Regions from separate parts of the Chitinophaga lutea genome, predicted to be linked through region 1. Evidence: riboswitches for the same ligand, from Rfam matches in the RefSeq annotation. Region 1 holds a riboswitch; each other region holds the start of a gene.
What was found. Region 1 has a riboswitch for cobalamin ahead of metE (5-methyltetrahydropteroyltriglutamate--homocysteine S-methyltransferase). Riboswitches for the same ligand answer to the same signal wherever they lie in the genome.
Positions count from the first base shown of each region.

Region 1 (4,246 bases):
CCCTGGCGGCGGCCACCATGTTCTCCAGGGCCGCTTTCGTTTCCGGCCATTTCCTCGTTTTCAAACCACAATCCGGGTTCACCCAAAGATTCCGCACCGGCAGCAGTTGTGCCGCCCTGCGGAGCAATGCCGTCATTTCTTCCACACCGGGCACACGCGGGGAGTGAATGTCGTACACACCGGGCCCGATTTCATTGGGGTACCGGAATCCGGCAAAGGCTTCCAGCAGCTCCATCTGCGAACGGGAGGTTTCGATCGTGATCACATCCGCGTCCATGGCTGCGATGTGCTCGATGATATCGTTGAACTCACTGTAACACATATGTGTATGGATCTGTGTCTCGTCTTTCACCCCGCAGGCCGCCACGCGGAAGGCGCGTACGGCCCAGTGCAGGTAGGCTTCGCGATCCGCCCTGCGCAAGGGCAGGCCTTCGCGGATGGCCGGCTCGTCGATCTGGATGATGCCGATACCGGCACGTTCCAGCGCCTGCACTTCGTCGCGGATGGCGAGTGCTATCTGGTAAGTAGTTTCGGAACGGGGCTGATCGTCCCGTACAAACGACCATTGTAAAATGGTTACGGGACCGGTGAGCATCGCCTTCATGGGCAACTCCGTCTGCGCCTGCGCGAACTGCGTCCAGCGAACGGTCATATCGCGCGGCCGGCTTACATCGCCGTAAATAACCGGCGGTTTCACGCAGCGGCTGCCATAACTCTGCACCCAACCGTTCTGCGTAAACACAAAACCGTCCAGCATCTCGCCGAAATACTCCACCATGTCGTTCCGCTCAAACTCTCCGTGCACCAGCACATCCAGGCCTACTTCCTCCTGCCAGCGGATAGCCGACAAGGTTACCTCCTCGATGGCCGCATCGTATTGTTCGGCCGTGATAGCCCCTTTCCGGAACTGCGCGCGCAGCTGGCGCACCTCATCGGTTTGCGGGAACGAGCCGATGGTAGTGGTGGGCAGCAGCGGCAGGCGCAGCTTTTCGGTTTGCACCCGCTGCCTTTCCGGGAAAGCGCTCAGCCTGGCGGCGTCCGCATCCGTAATGGCCTGCGTGCGCTGCTTTACAGCGGGCACGTGAATCCTGGCCGATGTGCGGCGGCCGGCAATGGCCACGCTGTTGGCTTCCAGCAGGGCGGTATTCCCCGCAACAATCGCATCGAGCTCATACACTTCATGCAACTTCTGTTTGGCAAACGCCATCCACGAGCGCATTTCGGGGTCAAGGGCGGTTTCGAGCGACAAATCAGCGGGGGAATGCAGCAGCGAACAACCCGGTGCGATCATCACCCGGTCCTCCCCCAGCACCGCCACTGCTTTCCGTATATGCGACAACGATCGTTCGTAGTCGTTCTTCCAGATATTCCTTCCGTCTACCACGCCTAGAGACAGCGACGTTTTGGGCGGCATGGCTGCCAGTACGGCTTCGAGTTGATGAGGGGCGCGCGTCAGGTCGAGGTGGAGGCAGCATACCGGCAGGTTCACGGCCAGCTGTATATTATCGCGCAACCCTTCGAAATAGGTGGCGATCATCAGTTTCAGGCCTTTGCACTTGCGGGCGATTTCCGCGTAGGCGTTCCGGAAAGCCGCGGCTTCCGCCTCGCTGAGGTCCATCGCCAGGAAGGGCTCGTCGAGCTGCACCCATACGGCGCCGGCTTCCTGCAGCTTCTGCAACACCTCGATGTACACGGGCAGCAGTTTTTCCAGCAGCGATATCCGGTGAAAACCGCGTTCCTTTTCCTTGCCCAGCAGCAAATACGACACAGGGCCGATCAGCACCGGCTTGGGAATGGTGCCGGTGGTATGCCTGGCCGCGTCGAAAGCATTGAATACCTTGTTGGAAATGATGCGGAACTGCTGGTTGGCGGTGAATTCGGGAACGATGTAATGATAGTTCGTGTCAAACCACTTGGTCATCTCCATGGCGGTGATATCGAGCCCATGCTGCTGGTATCCCCTGGCCATGGCAAAATAAAGGTCGATCTCCGCGTTGCCCGGGACGTCCGTTACCACGGGGGCATAACGGTCCGGTACGGCGCCCAGCAAAAGGCTCATGTCGAGCACATGATCGTAAAAACTGAAATCGTTGCAGGGGATGAGGTCCATCCCAGCCTGTTGTTGCAATTGCCAGTGCTCCTCCTGAAGGCGCTTGGCGGTTACAAATAATTCACTGCGGCCGATGCGGCCCTGCCAGTACTGTTCGCAGGCTTTTTTAAGCTGGCGTGCGGCTCCCATCCTGGGGTAGCCAAGGTTGTGTTTAAGCATACGCATAAAACTTTTTAGTGAAACATTAATGTGCATTAATGTCCCTTACAGTTTCCGGTACGCTTTCAGGAATTGGGTAGAAGGTGAGGAATGATGAGACACGACGGGGCATGCCCATCCGTTCCCGACTACTGCTTCATTTCGCGAAAGCATTTGTCTTACACAGTGGGCAAGTATCCTGGCTCGTAACATTACTGCCGTTCTTCTCGTATTGTTCAGGTCAATACAATGAACATCGATGGCAGTAACACGTTGGTTACTTACAGTTGCGCGACAGCCCGTGATTTACACACGGTTCCTTATTAAAGACGGCTTTCACCGCCTACCGCACTGTGGAAAGAAAAGAAATAAGTAAAGAACTCAGGGGCAAATATAATAAGTTCCGTATAAAACAAGAGGCCGGTTTATCACCGGCCTCTCAGGGTTTTGCTACATCGCCTTAATTTCATCCATCAGTTTCTGTGCCAGTCCCTGTATCTTTGACGTTTCCTTCAGGGCCAGCTGGTATGTTTTTTCAGCGGCCTTCAGGGCCTCTTCCTTATATCCCATTTCCTGGCAGGCTTTCGCGTAGGTGCTTTGATTGCTGTATTCCCCGGGGGCAATTTCCGCTGCGCGCTTCGCCATTTTATAGGCCTGCTCCAGTACCTGCCTGTTTTTACCAGCCATATAGCTGCATCTGCGGGCCACGAAACTAAGTCCCATGTCGTCATTTTTCATGGCACCTTCCAGGGCTTCGTTGGTCAGTTTCACAAAGTCCTTCACATTGCCGCTGGTGAGGTAGTATTCCGCTTCCATCTGGAAAGCTTTCTTCTGCAATTCCTGCTCCGGCGATTGTTTCCAGGGGGCCAGCCGTGTAAAGAAAGCTACCGAGTCCTTTTTACGGATGAGGCCATAGAGCGCGGAGGAGATGAGCCTTTCATGCATCTTCTTCACCGGTTCTTCCCCGAATTTCTTTGCATACGCTTCGCGGTGCCGGATAAAATAAGCGCCCAAACGGTCGGTTTCGCTCCAGGTAAACTGCTGGATCGTTTTCCACCCGGTCGCTGTCAGCAGGTCTGTATCCTTCAGCTGCGCAATCAGCAACTGGCCTACGGAATCCGCCTTTTGCCGGTTAAAGTGCTGCAGCGCGATGGCGTATTCCAGCATCACTTCATTGCTGCGGTTACCGTCGTTGAATTTCTTTTCCAGCGCGGTAAATGAACGTTTGGGGTCGAGTGCTTTGCGGGCTTCCTCCATAAACGCATCGGCTTCCATACGGGAAGTAGCCTTGTGCACTATTTCGCCTTTGCCGTTCAGGAACAGGTAGGTGGGATACACCTTAACGCCATAGCGCTTGTTCAGGGCAGGGCCTTCGCCCTTTTCCATGTCCATTTTATAATTCACGAAGCGGGCGTTGTAAAAGGCCGCCACGCTATCGTTGACGAATACATTTTTTTCCATCCATTTACAGGGCGCGCACCAGGAGGTGTAACAATCCATAAAGATGAGCTTGCCCGTTTTTTCGCTTTCGGCCAGTACGGCTTTGAATTCACCCTGGCTGTTGAAGCGGATGCCTTCCTGTGCCTGAGCGGTTGCAAAAATGCAAACGCTCAGGATGGCAGAAAGAGAGAGGGTTTTTAATGATTGGTTCATGTCGGTAGTTTTTAATAACCAGGGTTTTGTTCGGTTACATCGTTAGACAGGCGCACTGTTGCCAGCGGCAGCGGGAGGATGTAACGGTTTTCATGCTGTACATTCGGTTTATAGTCAGACACTTTCAGGTTGCCTTCGGTTGCGTAACGGATGAGATCGTACCAGTCTTCACCGCTTTCCGCTCCGAGCTCCAGTATTTTTTCAATGCGGATTGATTCCAACAGGGCCGCACCGCTGAACCCGGAAATCTCCGGCATCCGGGCGCGACGACGTATGGCGTTCAGCGCTTTTAAGGCCTCGTCGGTCTGGCCCAAACGAGCTTTGGCTTCTGCCAGAATCAGATAA
Region 1 is NZ_RPDH01000001.1:2,612,079-2,616,324, reverse strand. Features, by position in the region: gene metE (5-methyltetrahydropteroyltriglutamate--homocysteine S-methyltransferase) at 1-2,269, opposite strand, end outside; cobalamin riboswitch at 2,421-2,615, opposite strand; gene EGT74_RS10555 (thioredoxin family protein) at 2,699-3,901, opposite strand; gene EGT74_RS10550 (RagB/SusD family nutrient uptake outer membrane protein) at 3,913-4,246, opposite strand, start outside.

Region 2 (4,246 bases), on a different contig from region 1:
TTTGATTGATGTTAGTGGCTGAAAAACTACAGGCTGAACCTGAATCCGCCCTGTACGTTTATCCCCTGGGCGTTATAACCATATACTTCGGTATAATCAACGTCGGTGAGGTTTTTGGCATCCGCAAACACCCTCAGTTGATTGTTGAAGAACCGGTATTCCACGTACGCATTCAGCAGGGTATAGGCCTTCAGCGAAACAACGGAAGCGGGAGCGGTGCTGAAGTCCAGGTCGCTGCGCTTGCCGAAGCTTTGTACCCCGATGCTGACAAACAAGTTTTTGGTGATATTGTAATTCGCCGTGGCGTTGAAGATGCTTTTGGGCCGGCGTATCAGGTTGAAATAGGAAGTATCCTTTTCGCCCTTTTTAGTGGTCACCTCTCCATCTACAAAAGCATAGGACAGGATCAGCTGGCCTTTGTCGCGGAAGTTGAAAGTGGGCTCGATTTCAAAGCCCCAGTCATTTTGTTTGTCCTGGTTGATGTAATAGCTCCTGAACGTATTGGGATCCGTATAGAATGCAATGCCGTCCTTTACATCACGCTTGAATACGGCTGTGCGCACATTCACCAGGTTGGTGGTGGAATAGTATTGCAGCCCCGCTTCGTACGTAATCGCTTTCTCCGGATTCAGGCTGGTGAACGGGTTCTTGTATTCGGAATGCATCTGGTACAGCGTAGGCACTTTATAGGCGGTGGAGATGTTGGCGAATACCTTGAACTGCCGGTTGATCAGGTAAGACGGATTGATGTTGAACACGCCGTTGTTGCCATATACGGAGTGATGGTTGAACCGCCCGCCTGCTTCAATGTTCAGCCCTTTGGCGGCATACGTGAACGCGCCGTATACGCCGGTCTGGTTCTGTTTGGCCGAATCGGAGTGGATGGCGCCCGCATATTCGCCGCTGTACACCACGCCGCCCATCTCGTATTTATATACGCCGGAAGTTTTTACATCCGTTAACCCGCTGCGGTAATCGATACCACCGGTAAAGGACAGCGCCGGCAGAACAGGCACATGTACATACGCATCCAGGAAATGTTCCTTCCCTTCATAGAACCCTTTGCTATAGCCGTCAAAGGCGGATTCCCTGATCAGGGAGTCGTTGAGGTAATTCCTTTTGGTGGCCGTAAAGTTGTACAGGAGGTTCAGCTTCACTTTGCCCAGCGTCAGTTCATTGCGGACACCCGTCTGCAGGTTGGATAAATTGTAGGTGTAGTCCTTGTCGTCGGTGAAAGCATCCGCATCCAGCCGGCCGTTGTATTTCGTGTAACGCAGGAAGGGCGTTATTTTCGCGACGTTTTTAACCCTGAAGCCAAGGTTGGCCATGAAGGCGTTTTGCTCATAGCCGTCTTTATCGAACTTGCCGGTGTTGTTTTTGTCGGTGGATTCGCTGAAGCCGTCTGTTTTGTAATGGGTAAAGCCTACGTTATAATTGAAGAAATCGGCGCTGCCGTTGAGGCCCGCGTTGAGTTTCCTCGTGTTGTAGCTGCCATAGGCGGCGGAGGCGAAGGGGGCGATGATTTTCCTGCTGTCGCCCTGCCGGGTAATGATGTTGATCACACCGGCCACGGCGTCGGAGCCATAGAGGGTAGACTGGCTGCCTTTCAGGATTTCTATGCGTTCGATGTTTTCCACGGGCATCAGCCTGAAATCAAAGTTGCTGCTGGAGCCGGAAGCATCATAAACAGGAGCGCCATCTATCATGATGAGCGTATAATCCGATTTTGCACCACGGAGGAAGATCGATTTGTCTTTCCCGGGATTGCTGTTGGCGCCGCTGACAGACAAGCCGGTTTGTTCATTCAATAGCTGGGAGAGGTCTTTGCCGCCGCTCCGGTCGAGCTGCTCGCGGGTGATCACGGAGATCACCTTGCCCGTTTCCGATGTTTTTTTGGGATACTTCGTAGCGGTGACCACTACTTCATCCAGCGCTCTTGTTGCGGTTGAATCCTGCGCCTGCGCGTGCATTGCCGCCAGCAGGGCCGATAACGTGAGTAACCTTTTTGTCATGCTCATAGTTTTTGAATTGACGAACTATGAGCCTTCGGAAAAAAAATGAATACGAAACAGAAATGAAATGTCTCCTGCAGTAAGACGGTTTCACCCCGGCCTTTCACCCGAAAGCTCGTTGATGTTGTTGACGATAACCGGCAGGTCTTCTGGCTCGTTTCCTTGTTCATGACCTTCCCGTCCGGTTTGAGAGGACAGTGGTGTGGAGAATGAACAGCTTGATGAAACTTACAGCTACGGGGATAGCACCGGATTTACACCGGTTTCCCTTTTAATCCCGGCCCGCGTTGACAGGCTGGGAACCAATTATGGGTGCAAATGTAATAAAGAGTTTCGGGTTTGCGGTGTTCTTTATTTGGTATTCCGGCGATTAACAACCCGGTGGGGATGCGGGGAAGGGAACTTTGTAGAAACGGGCTTGAATAGTAATGCTCCTCATGGCGGGCGCCTTCCTTCAGTGTAATGGTTTCCCTTCCATCCAGGCCAGTAACGCCGGGGCCTTTGTTTTGCTTACCACGATGCGCTCGGGAGTGCCTACATCCAGCTTCACCACCAGCCGCCTGTTGAAAAAATGCTCGGCCATTACCAGCGCATCACGGTGAATGATGAACTGGCGGTTGGCTCTGAAGAACAGTTGCGGGTCGAGCTGCGGCTCCAGCTCGTCCAGCGTTTCCTTCAGGAGGTAGGTCTGCAGGTCGCGTGTGTATACGGTTACCGTGCCGCCGGCGGAATGGATGAAGGCCATGTCTGCTGTTTTTACGGGGATGATCTTGTCATTCCTGAACACGAGCAGGCTGCCTTTATAATGGGGTTGCAGTTGGGCCATCAGCGCAGAGAGGCGGTCATTCGCGGTCGCGCCCTGGCCGCCCAGGACCTGTTTCAGTTGCTCGTATTTGCGGAGGCTGCCGGCCAGCCGGCTTTCGTCTACCGGTTTCAGCAGATAATCGATACCATTCGCCTCGAAGGCCTGTATGGCGTATTGGTCGAATGCGGTGCAGAAAATGACCGGACATGTAACCGTCACGCTCCGGAAGATCTCGAAACAAAGCCCGTCTGCCAGCTGGATATCGGAAAGCACGAGGTCCGGCGGCGGATGGTTTTGGAACCACGCTACGGCGGCTTTTACGGTAGGCAGGATGTCGGTGACCTGCAAGCCTTTATGCAGGCGCTGCGCCATGGCCTTCAGCTCTCTGGCCGTTTTGGCTTCGTCTTCAATGATCAGGATGTTCATGGTTTGCCATCTAATAAAAAAACGCTTACTGAAAATTCACGGGACTGTTCGGTTATGTTGATGTCGCGGCCGGCGAGTATCCTGTATCGTTCACGGATATTGCTCAGGCCGGTGCCGGTGCCCGTGTTTTCACCGGCCGCGGTTTTCCGTTGCAGGGAATTGCTGACCACCAGCCGGTCGGGTGCTTCCGCATGTATGCTGATTCGCAGGGGCGTTTCGGCGGTGGCTACGTTGTGCTTCACGGCGTTCTCGATCAGCAGTTGCAGGGTGGCAGGCGGAATTTTTTTGTGGTGATACTGCGGGGGGATCCGGATGTCCGCCACCAGGGCGTCTTCAAAACGTTCCCGGAGTATATGGAGGTAGGCCCCGATGAAATCCAGCTCTACCCGCAGCTCCACCAGGTCGGCCATACGGCTGCCCAGCAGGTAACGGTACACTTCAGAGAGCCGCTGGATGAACTCCCTGGCCGCCGGTTCCTCCACCATACTGCGCAAGGTGCCGAGGGAATTGAACAGGAAGTGTGGACTGATCTGCTCCTGCAAAAGGCTCAGCCGCGCCTGGAGGTTCTCCTGCTTCAGGCGTTCATTTTCCAGTTTGGGCTGCTGGCTCACGGCAGCCATCTGTAGCAGGAAAGCGATGAAGTATAAAAAACCGCCCACCACCAACCCCCTGGCGGCCAGTACGCCGTAAACGGCCCGCATGCCCATTTGCAGCGCTTCTATACGGTTCCTGACCTCCGCCACGTCGCGCAACAGGTAAAAGAGCGCTATCGAGATGACGATACAACCGGTTACCGACACCAGGGCTTTCCATCCGTAGCCGGCCGGCCGGTTCCGTTGAATGATATACTGTATCCATAACCAGCTGAAGAAAGCATTGGCGAAAGAAGCCGGGAAAGTGGACCAGGAAGATAACATCTCTTCCCGGTGCGCCCGCAGCACCTGCCCCAGCAGGGCGATGAAAACGGCGATCACGGCGCCTTTAAGCGGATAAAATCGCGTCA
Region 2 is NZ_RPDH01000002.1:1,715,035-1,719,280, reverse strand. Features, by position in the region: gene EGT74_RS19170 (TonB-dependent receptor plug domain-containing protein) at 27-2,012, opposite strand; cobalamin riboswitch at 2,135-2,334, opposite strand; gene EGT74_RS19165 (LytR/AlgR family response regulator transcription factor) at 2,467-3,243, opposite strand; gene EGT74_RS19160 (sensor histidine kinase) at 3,240-4,246, opposite strand, start outside.
Region 2: it holds a riboswitch for cobalamin, as region 1 does, so the genes downstream of both, EGT74_RS19170 (TonB-dependent receptor plug domain-containing protein) here and metE (5-methyltetrahydropteroyltriglutamate--homocysteine S-methyltransferase) in region 1, are expected to answer to the same signal.

Region 3 (4,246 bases), 2.2 Mb from region 1:
GCCATGCCCGGGACGAGAAGGATTCCCACATGCTGAAAAGCTTTTTCGAGACCAACCTGCCCGGCGTACGGCAGGGCAGCATGAGCTTTTACGAGCGCATCTACCTGTACCAGGCGTACTGCTGGTATTATTACATCCTCCAGGACTTCGTGATGTATTACCGGTATACCCAGAAGTGGGTGGACCTGTTCACCGAATACCCCGTGCTGAAAGACACGGATGTGGACCTGTATATCAAAGCCCTGCATAACCTGCTTACGGCGCACTTCCACACCATGAACCACGAGAAGTTCATCGAGGTGCTGGGCGTGATGGAGAGTTTCATCATCGAAAAGGAAGAAAGCCTCAACGAAAACACCCGTACCTCCGCCTTCGTGTACCTGTACACGAGCAAGATCAACAGCCACTTCCTCGACGGTACTTTTACCGAGGGGCTGAAGCTGGTGGCCGAGGTGGAGGAAAAAATCTCCGAGCACCAGCTGACAGTGGACCAGCACCGGGTGCTGGTGTTCTATTACAAGATCGCCTGCCTGTATTTCGGCAGCGGCGACAATAACAACGCCATTGTTTACCTGAACAAGATCATCCACCTGCGCATCGGCAACCTGCGAGCAGACATCCAGTGTTTTGCGCGCATCCTCCACCTGATCGCGCATTACGAGCTGGAGAACTACAGCCTGGTGGAATACCTCATCAAATCCGTGTACCACTTCATCGCCAAGAACAAAGACCTTAGCCAGGTGATGGAAGAGATCCTCAAGTTCCTCCGCAAAAACATGTACGCCAACCCCAAGGCGCTGCGCACGGCGTTCAGGGATCTGAAGGAAAAGCTCGAAGTGATCGCCAAAAACCCGTACGAGCGGCGCAGTTACCTGTACCTCGACATCGTGAGCTGGCTGGAAAGCAAAATCGAAGGCATTCCCGTGCAGGAGGTGATCAGGAAGAAGTTCCTCAACAAGGTGCCGCGGATTTAAGCAGGCGTGCCAGTTTCCCGACACATTTAACCTTTATTTCATATCAGGGGCGTGCATATCCATGTGTAAAAGTCGGGAATGTACACCCCTGCTACCTTCGCAAAATTGTTGTTTTCTTTATCCACATAGGGGGATAACTTATGAGTTTGCCTGGCTGCTCCGATCGTTACATTTGCATCAGTTCTTGACTTCGTTGCTTTGGCTTCTATCGAAAACAAAACGTGTGAATTAATAGGGAATCGTGTGGAACTCACGAGCAGACGCGCTACTGTGATCCCCTGACCCGTTTACCAACGGAAGATGCCGGAAACCTCCTACATGCCACTGTCCCGGAAACGGGGCGGGAAGGCACACCCGGCAAGGGAAAGCCAGGAGACCTGCCAAAGCAATGTTTTTGTCAAAACCTTCGCGAAACAAGGTAATGGCGATTTTGACCCTTAGAGTATCACTTCCAGGATATCATGCCGCCGTCCCCTCCCGTGAATAACAGGACAGTAAAGCCATATAAAAAAATATTTGTATGAGTAACGAGAATGAGATTTTATTGAAAGACAACAAAGACCGCTTTGTGCTGCTGCCGATTAACTATCCCGCTATCTGGGAACAGTATAAAAGGCACGAGGCCAGTTTCTGGACGGCGGAGGAGATTGATTTGTCGAGCGACCTGAAAGACTGGGCCGGCCTCAACGACGGCGAGCGCCACTTCATTTCGCATGTACTGGCCTTTTTCGCCGCGTCCGACGGGATCGTGAACGAGAACCTGGCGGTGAACTTCATGAGCGAAGTACAGATACCCGAAGCGCGCTGTTTCTATGGTTTCCAGATCATGATGGAAAACATCCACTCCGAAACCTATGCGCTGCTGATCGACACGTACATAAAAGACCCCGCTGAAAAAGACCGGCTGTTCCATGCCATCGACACCGTGCCTGCCGTGAAAAGAAAAGCGGAATGGGCGCTGCGCTGGATCGAGAACGGCAGCTTCGCCCAAAGGCTGGTAGCTTTTGCGGCCGTGGAAGGCATTTTCTTCAGCGGCAGCTTCTGCTCCATCTTCTGGCTGAAAAAACGCGGCCTGATGCCCGGTCTTACCTTCTCCAACGAGCTGATCAGCCGCGACGAAGGACTGCACTGCGAATTCGCCTGCCTCCTCTACTCCATGCTGCAGGGCAAACTCAGCGAACAGGAAGTGCATGAGATCATCGGCGACGCCGTGGCCATCGAAAAAGAATTCATCACCGACGCACTGCCGGCCGCACTGATCGGCATGAACGCCGACCTGATGAAACAATACATCGAGTTCGTGGCAGACCGCTGGCTGGTGGCACTGGGCTGCAAAAAAATGTTCAACAGCACCAACCCCTTCGATTTCATGGAAATGATCTCCCTGCAGGGCAAAACCAACTTCTTCGAAAAACGCGTGGGCGATTACCAGAAAGCGGGCGTAATGGGCACCAAAGAAACCCAGACGTTCAGCCTCGACGAAGACTTCTAATCAACTCCATATAAATTTTTCACCCATTAAATTCATTACACTATGTTCGTTATAAAAAGAGACGGAAGAAAAGAGTCTGTCAAATTTGACAAGATCACGGCAAGGGTAGAGAAACTGTGTTACGGACTGGCGCCTGAATATGTAGATTCAATAGATGTAGCGAAGAAAGTGATCCAGGGTTTATACGACGGCGTAACCACCACCGAGCTGGACAACCTGGCTGCGGAAACCGCCGCGTCCCTCACCACCAAGCATCCTGACTATGCGCAGCTGGCTTCCCGCATCGCGGTGAGCAACCTGCATAAAAATACCATCAAGTCGTTTTCCCAGACGATGAAAATCCTGTACGAATACATCGACCCGAAAACCGGCAAACCCGCCGGCCTGCTGAGCGACGAGGTATGGGACATTATCCGGGAGAATGCGGACATCCTCGATTCCACCATCATTTACGACCGCGACTTCGCCTTTGACTACTTCGGTTTCAAAACGCTGGAGCGTTCGTACCTGCTGAAAATCGACGGCAAGATCGCCGAGCGCCCCCAGCATATGTTCATGCGTGTGGCCGTTGGTATCCACAAGGAAGATATCGACTCCGCGATCAAAACGTACAACCTGATGAGCGAGCGCTGGTTCACACACGCCACGCCCACCCTCTTCAACGCCGGCACGCCCAAACCGCAGATGAGCAGCTGCTTCCTGCTCACCATGAAAGGCGACAGCATCGACGGCATTTACGATACCCTCAAACAGACCGCCAAGATCTCCCAGAGCGCCGGCGGCATCGGCCTGAGCATTCACAACATCCGCGCAACCGGTTCTTATATCAGCGGCACCAATGGTACGTCCAATGGTATCATTCCCATGCTGCGCGTGTTTAACGACACGGCCCGCTATGTAGACCAGGGCGGCGGCAAACGTAAAGGCGCATTCGCCATCTACCTCGAGCCCTGGCATGCCGACGTGTTCGAGTTCCTCGACCTGCGTAAAAACCACGGCAAGGAAGAGCTGCGCGCCCGCGACCTGTTCTACGCCCTCTGGGTACCCGACCTGTTCATGAAACGCGTGGAAGAAAACGGCCAGTGGAGCCTCTTCTGCCCGCACGAAGCACCGGGCCTGGCGGATTGCCACGGCAAGGAATTCGAAGCGCTGTATGAGCAGTACGAAAAAGAAAACCGTGCCCGCAGAGTCGTGAAGGCACAGGACCTCTGGTTCGCCATCCTCGACGCGCAGATCGAAACCGGCACTCCCTACCTGCTGTATAAAGATTCCGCCAACGGCAAATCCAACCAGCAGAACCTGGGCACCATCAAAAGCTCCAACCTCTGCACCGAGATCATCGAATATACTTCCGAAGACGAAGTGGCCGTATGTAACCTGGCATCGCTCGCACTGCCCCGCTTTGTGATCGACGGCAAGTTCGATCACCAGAAACTGTTCGAGGTAACCTACCAGGCTACCCTGAACCTGAACGTGATCATCGACCAGAACTATTATCCGGTTGAAGAAGCCCGCCGTTCCAACCTCCGCCACCGCCCCATCGGGCTCGGCGTGCAGGGCCTGGCCGACGCGTTCTTCCTGCTGCGCTATCCCTTCGAAAGCGCGCCGGCACAACAGCTGAACAAGGAGATTTTCGAAACCATCTACTTTGCAGCCCTCACCGCTTCGAAAGACCTCGCTAAAAAAGACGGTCACTACGAAACGTTCCCCGGCTCACCGGCTTCCAAAGGCATCCTGCAATACGATATGTGGGGCGTTACGCCGTCCGAGCGCTGGGACT
Region 3 is NZ_RPDH01000001.1:413,405-417,650, forward strand. Features, by position in the region: gene EGT74_RS01590 (hypothetical protein) at 1-974, shown strand, start outside; cobalamin riboswitch at 1,157-1,373, shown strand; gene EGT74_RS01595 (ribonucleoside-diphosphate reductase small subunit) at 1,495-2,466, shown strand; gene EGT74_RS01600 (ribonucleoside-diphosphate reductase subunit alpha) at 2,509-4,246, shown strand, end outside.
Region 3: it holds a riboswitch for cobalamin, as region 1 does, so the genes downstream of both, EGT74_RS01595 (ribonucleoside-diphosphate reductase small subunit) here and metE (5-methyltetrahydropteroyltriglutamate--homocysteine S-methyltransferase) in region 1, are expected to answer to the same signal.

Region 4 (4,246 bases), 1.0 Mb from region 1:
ATGATGTTATCGAAGTTGCTCAGGAAATACAGCATGCCCACGATCAGCACCACGAACACGGTGAGCGCCGTTTCCTGCACCTGCGTTTTTCCGTTCACCCGTTTGAATACCGCGGGCAACACACCGTCTTCCGCCATCGCGTAATACATGCGCGGGTTGCTCATCAGGTTCACATTGGCATAGCCCAGCACGGAAAGGAAGAGCAGCACGGAAGTGATCTTGAACCCGTATTCGCCGAAGAAAACGCCGGCCATGCGGGCCGCCAGCGCATCGGTTTGTTTCAGCTGCTCGAAGCCCATCACTTTCACGTAGGAATAATTCACGGTGATGTACAGCAGCAAAATGATGGTGATGCCGAGGAAGATGGCTTTCGGCATGTTCTTCGACGGCTCCCGCACATCGCTGCCGAAGTTGATGGTTTGCTGGTAACCGCCGTAAGTAAAGAACACGGGCACGAGCGCCGCACCGAAGATGTAGGCCCAGCCATGCGTGACGGGCGCCGCCGCCTGCAGCGGCGCGGGCGCAATATGATTGGTAAATGCAGCCAGGCACAGCATCAGCACGAGCGTGATCTTGAACACCGTGAGCACGTTCTGCCAGCTGGCGCTCATGCGGATGCCGAGCATATTGATGATGTACAGCAGAACGATCGCGCCGATGGCGATGCCCTTGCGCCCGCCTTCATGCTGCAGCGTTTCCGGCAGCAGCACGGGACCGATGTATTCCGCGCCTACAAGGCATACCGCCGCCACGGACGCGGCGTTTGAAATCACGAGCGTCCAGTTGATCATGAAGGAATAGGCGGGATGGAAGCCGTAGGATAGTACTTTGTAAAAACCGCCGGCCACGGGGAAGCGCGAACCGATCTCGGCGTAGGTGAGCGCGCCGCAAAGGGTGACCAGTCCACCCAGTACCCACACCGTGTAAAACAGAACAGGCGTCCCCGTTTCGCGGGCAACGCTGATGGGCGTTCTGAAAATTCCCATTCCAATCACCAGTCCAACCACTATCATGGTAAGGTCGAAGGGACCCAGCTTCGGTTTAATGCTCATACTTACAAGATAACCGATTATTTAGATAAAATATCCGTAGGTTTGCCCCCGGTAAACGGTTGTCCAGGGCGATAACATCGCCTCCAGGGCATTAATAGGGAATCCGGTGAAAATCCGGAGCTATCCCCGTAGCTGTAATCCCGCTCCCTGCATTTGAAGGGAACGTTTTCCGGTATCTGCAACCACTGTTCTGTCTGACGGCAGGATGGGAAGGTACCACCGGAAAGCGGGAAAGCCAGAAGACCTGCCGCCTGCCTTTTATTCAATCCGCGCTTTCGGGTGAAAAGCGGAGGGTGTCGTGCACCGACGCGCATGTGATACTTTTCAATTTCCCCCTGCAAGCCTAAAATCTGTCAACCTTTCATTTACATGAAAACAACCAACTTCCCGTTGCTGGCCATCGCACTCATGACCGCCGCACCGGCTTTCGCCCAGGAACAGGATTCCGCAGGCGTTTCCCAGCTCAACACGGTAGTGGTGACCGCCACCAAGTTCGCTAAAAAACAAAGTGAAACCGGTAAAGTGCTGACGGTGATCACCCGTGAACAAATCGAAAGGAATGTGGGCCGCACCGTTACCGATGTGCTCAACGAACAGGCCGGTATCGTTATCAACGGCGCCGGTTCCAATCCCGGTAAAAACAAGGAGCTCTACTTCCGGGGCGCCACTTCGCAATACACCCCCATTCTGCTTGACGGCATCCCGGTAGCTGATGCCACCGGCCTCACCGGCGGCGCGATCGACCTCCGCCTGCTGCCCATCGACGCGGTGGAACGCATCGAAATACTCCGCGGCACACAGTCGACCCTCTACGGCGCCGACGCCATCGCCGGCATCATCAACATCATCACCAAAAAAGGCGGCAACAAACCCGTGGGTGGTTTCGGTAACCTCTCCTGGGGCAGCAACCGTAGCCTGAAAGGTACGGCCGGCCTGCAGGGCAAACACGAAAATGTAGACTACAATATAGCCTTCACGCATTTTGAAACAGACGGCATCTCCGAAGCTGCGCCTTTCGACACGGTGGCCAACCCGAAGTTCGATCGCGACGGGTACAAGCAGAACAGCTTCATGGCCAACGTAGGCATCCAGGCTACCGAACAGCTCCGCTTCACGCCTTACATCCTTTTCTCGGATTATAAAAGCGCGTACGACGGCGGGTCGTTCCAGGACAACCTGACCAACAACAACAAATCCAACATGGTGCACACCGGCATCCGCAGCCTGTACGACCTCGGCAAAGGCAAATTGTATGCGAATTTCGGGTACCAGAAAGTGACGCGGCACGATGAATCGGCCTGGGGCACCACCGACCTCGACGGGCGCGCCTACTTCGGCGACCTGTACGGCCACTACGACATCAACAGCTGGCTGCAGGCGCTCGTGGGGGTGGAATACCGCAAAACGGAACTGATGGACACCACGCTGACCGGCACCCGCACATTCGGTATCGGCAGCCAGTACAACACCAGCCCGTATGCCTCCCTGTTCATCAAAAACCTCCGTGGTTTCAGCTTTGAAGCAGGTGGCCGTTACACCCTGCATTCCCAGTTCGGCAATCACTTTACCTACACCCTCAATCCCTCGTACCTGGTCGCGGACAAAGTGAAAGTTTTCGCCAGCATCGCTTCCGGGTTCAAAGCGCCCACATTGACTTCCCTGTACAGCAGGTGGGGCAACCCGCTGCTGAAGCCCGAAAAAGCGACCAGCTATGAGGCCGGTGCGCAAACCTCGCTGCTGGGTGACAAGCTCGACCTGCGGGTGACCGGTTTCAAACGGGACATCAAGGATGTGATTTCCTACATCAACTACAAATACGTGAACTATAATAAACAGAACGATAAAGGTGTGGAAGTGGAAGTAACCGCCCGTCCCGTGAAAGGCCTTGAAATCAAAGCGTTCTACACGTATGTGGACGGCGCAGTGACCACGCAGGCATCCGTTCCCGGTAAAGACACCTCGTACAACAACCTCGCGCGCCGGCCCGCACATACCGGCAGCCTGAATGTGGGTTACCGCTTCTCCAAATTTTATGTGGGCACCAATATCCGCCACACCGGCGACCGCGACGATATTTATTATGCGCCCGGCTCGTTCTCCGGCGTACCGCATCCGCTCAAGGCTTACACCATCTGGGACATGTATGCGGAGTTCCGTTTCAACAATGCCGGCCGCGTGTTCGTGAATGCCAACAACATCACCAACAACAGGAAATACTGGGAAATTTACGGATATTCGGTGCAGGGCTTCACCATGCAGGCCGGTATCGCATTTCAACTTTAACGTTTTAAATCATTGGTATGTCTGTTAAAAACTTACAACCCCGCTTTTTCGTATTGCTGCTTTTCATCGTGGTGGCGGGCGTGTTGCGCGTAACGGCGGCGGGGCACCTTACACCTTTTTCCAACTTCTCTCCGCTGGGCGCCATGGCGCTGTTTGGCGGCGCCTATTTTGCGGATAAGTGGAAGAGCTACGTATTCCCGCTCGCAGCGCTGTTTGTGAGCGACGTTATCCTGATGCAGACGATTTACAAACAATATGCCGCCGGTTTTATGTTCGACGGATGGTACTGGAACTACATCGCGTTTGCGGCTGTGGTGCTCATCGGCCAGTTGCTGATCAAAAAGGTACGCGTGGTGAATATCATCGCCGCTTCCGTGGCCGGCGCCATCGTGTATTGGCTGATCGCCGATTTCGGCACCTGGATGAACCCGACCAACATCGACCTCACTACCGGGCTGCCATATACGAAAAACTGGCAGGGCCTGATGAAGTGTTACGCCATGGGCGCGCCCTACATCAAAAACACCCTGATCAGCAACCTCGTTTACAGCGGCATTTTCTTCGGGCTGTTCGAGTTTATGCAACACAAAATACCGGCGCTGGCCGTTTCAAAATAACCGGAAAATGCGGCGCATCGGAATCGGTGCGCCGTTTTCTTTTATAAATTGTTACCACCATGATCGCATCTTCCTTTCTTCCCGCAGCCACGCAAATGATCTATGATATGGGCCTGCAGCACCTGCTCGACGGGATCACCTTCGAGTGTCCGCCCGCCGCACTGGCGGAAAAACAAAAAGTGGTGCGGTGCGTGCTGGAAGGAAAACAATACAGCAGCGAGGAGATCGACCGGATTTTTTCCGCCTCCAAAGCACAGGGCAAAAGCCTGTACTATACGGACGACGAGGTGCTGG
Region 4 is NZ_RPDH01000001.1:1,586,796-1,591,041, forward strand. Features, by position in the region: gene EGT74_RS06195 (APC family permease) at 1-1,052, opposite strand, end outside; cobalamin riboswitch at 1,092-1,318, shown strand; gene EGT74_RS06200 (TonB-dependent receptor plug domain-containing protein) at 1,422-3,335, shown strand; gene EGT74_RS06205 (DUF6580 family putative transport protein) at 3,353-3,952, shown strand; gene EGT74_RS06210 (ABC transporter substrate-binding protein) at 4,012-4,246, shown strand, end outside.
Region 4: it holds a riboswitch for cobalamin, as region 1 does, so the genes downstream of both, EGT74_RS06200 (TonB-dependent receptor plug domain-containing protein) here and metE (5-methyltetrahydropteroyltriglutamate--homocysteine S-methyltransferase) in region 1, are expected to answer to the same signal.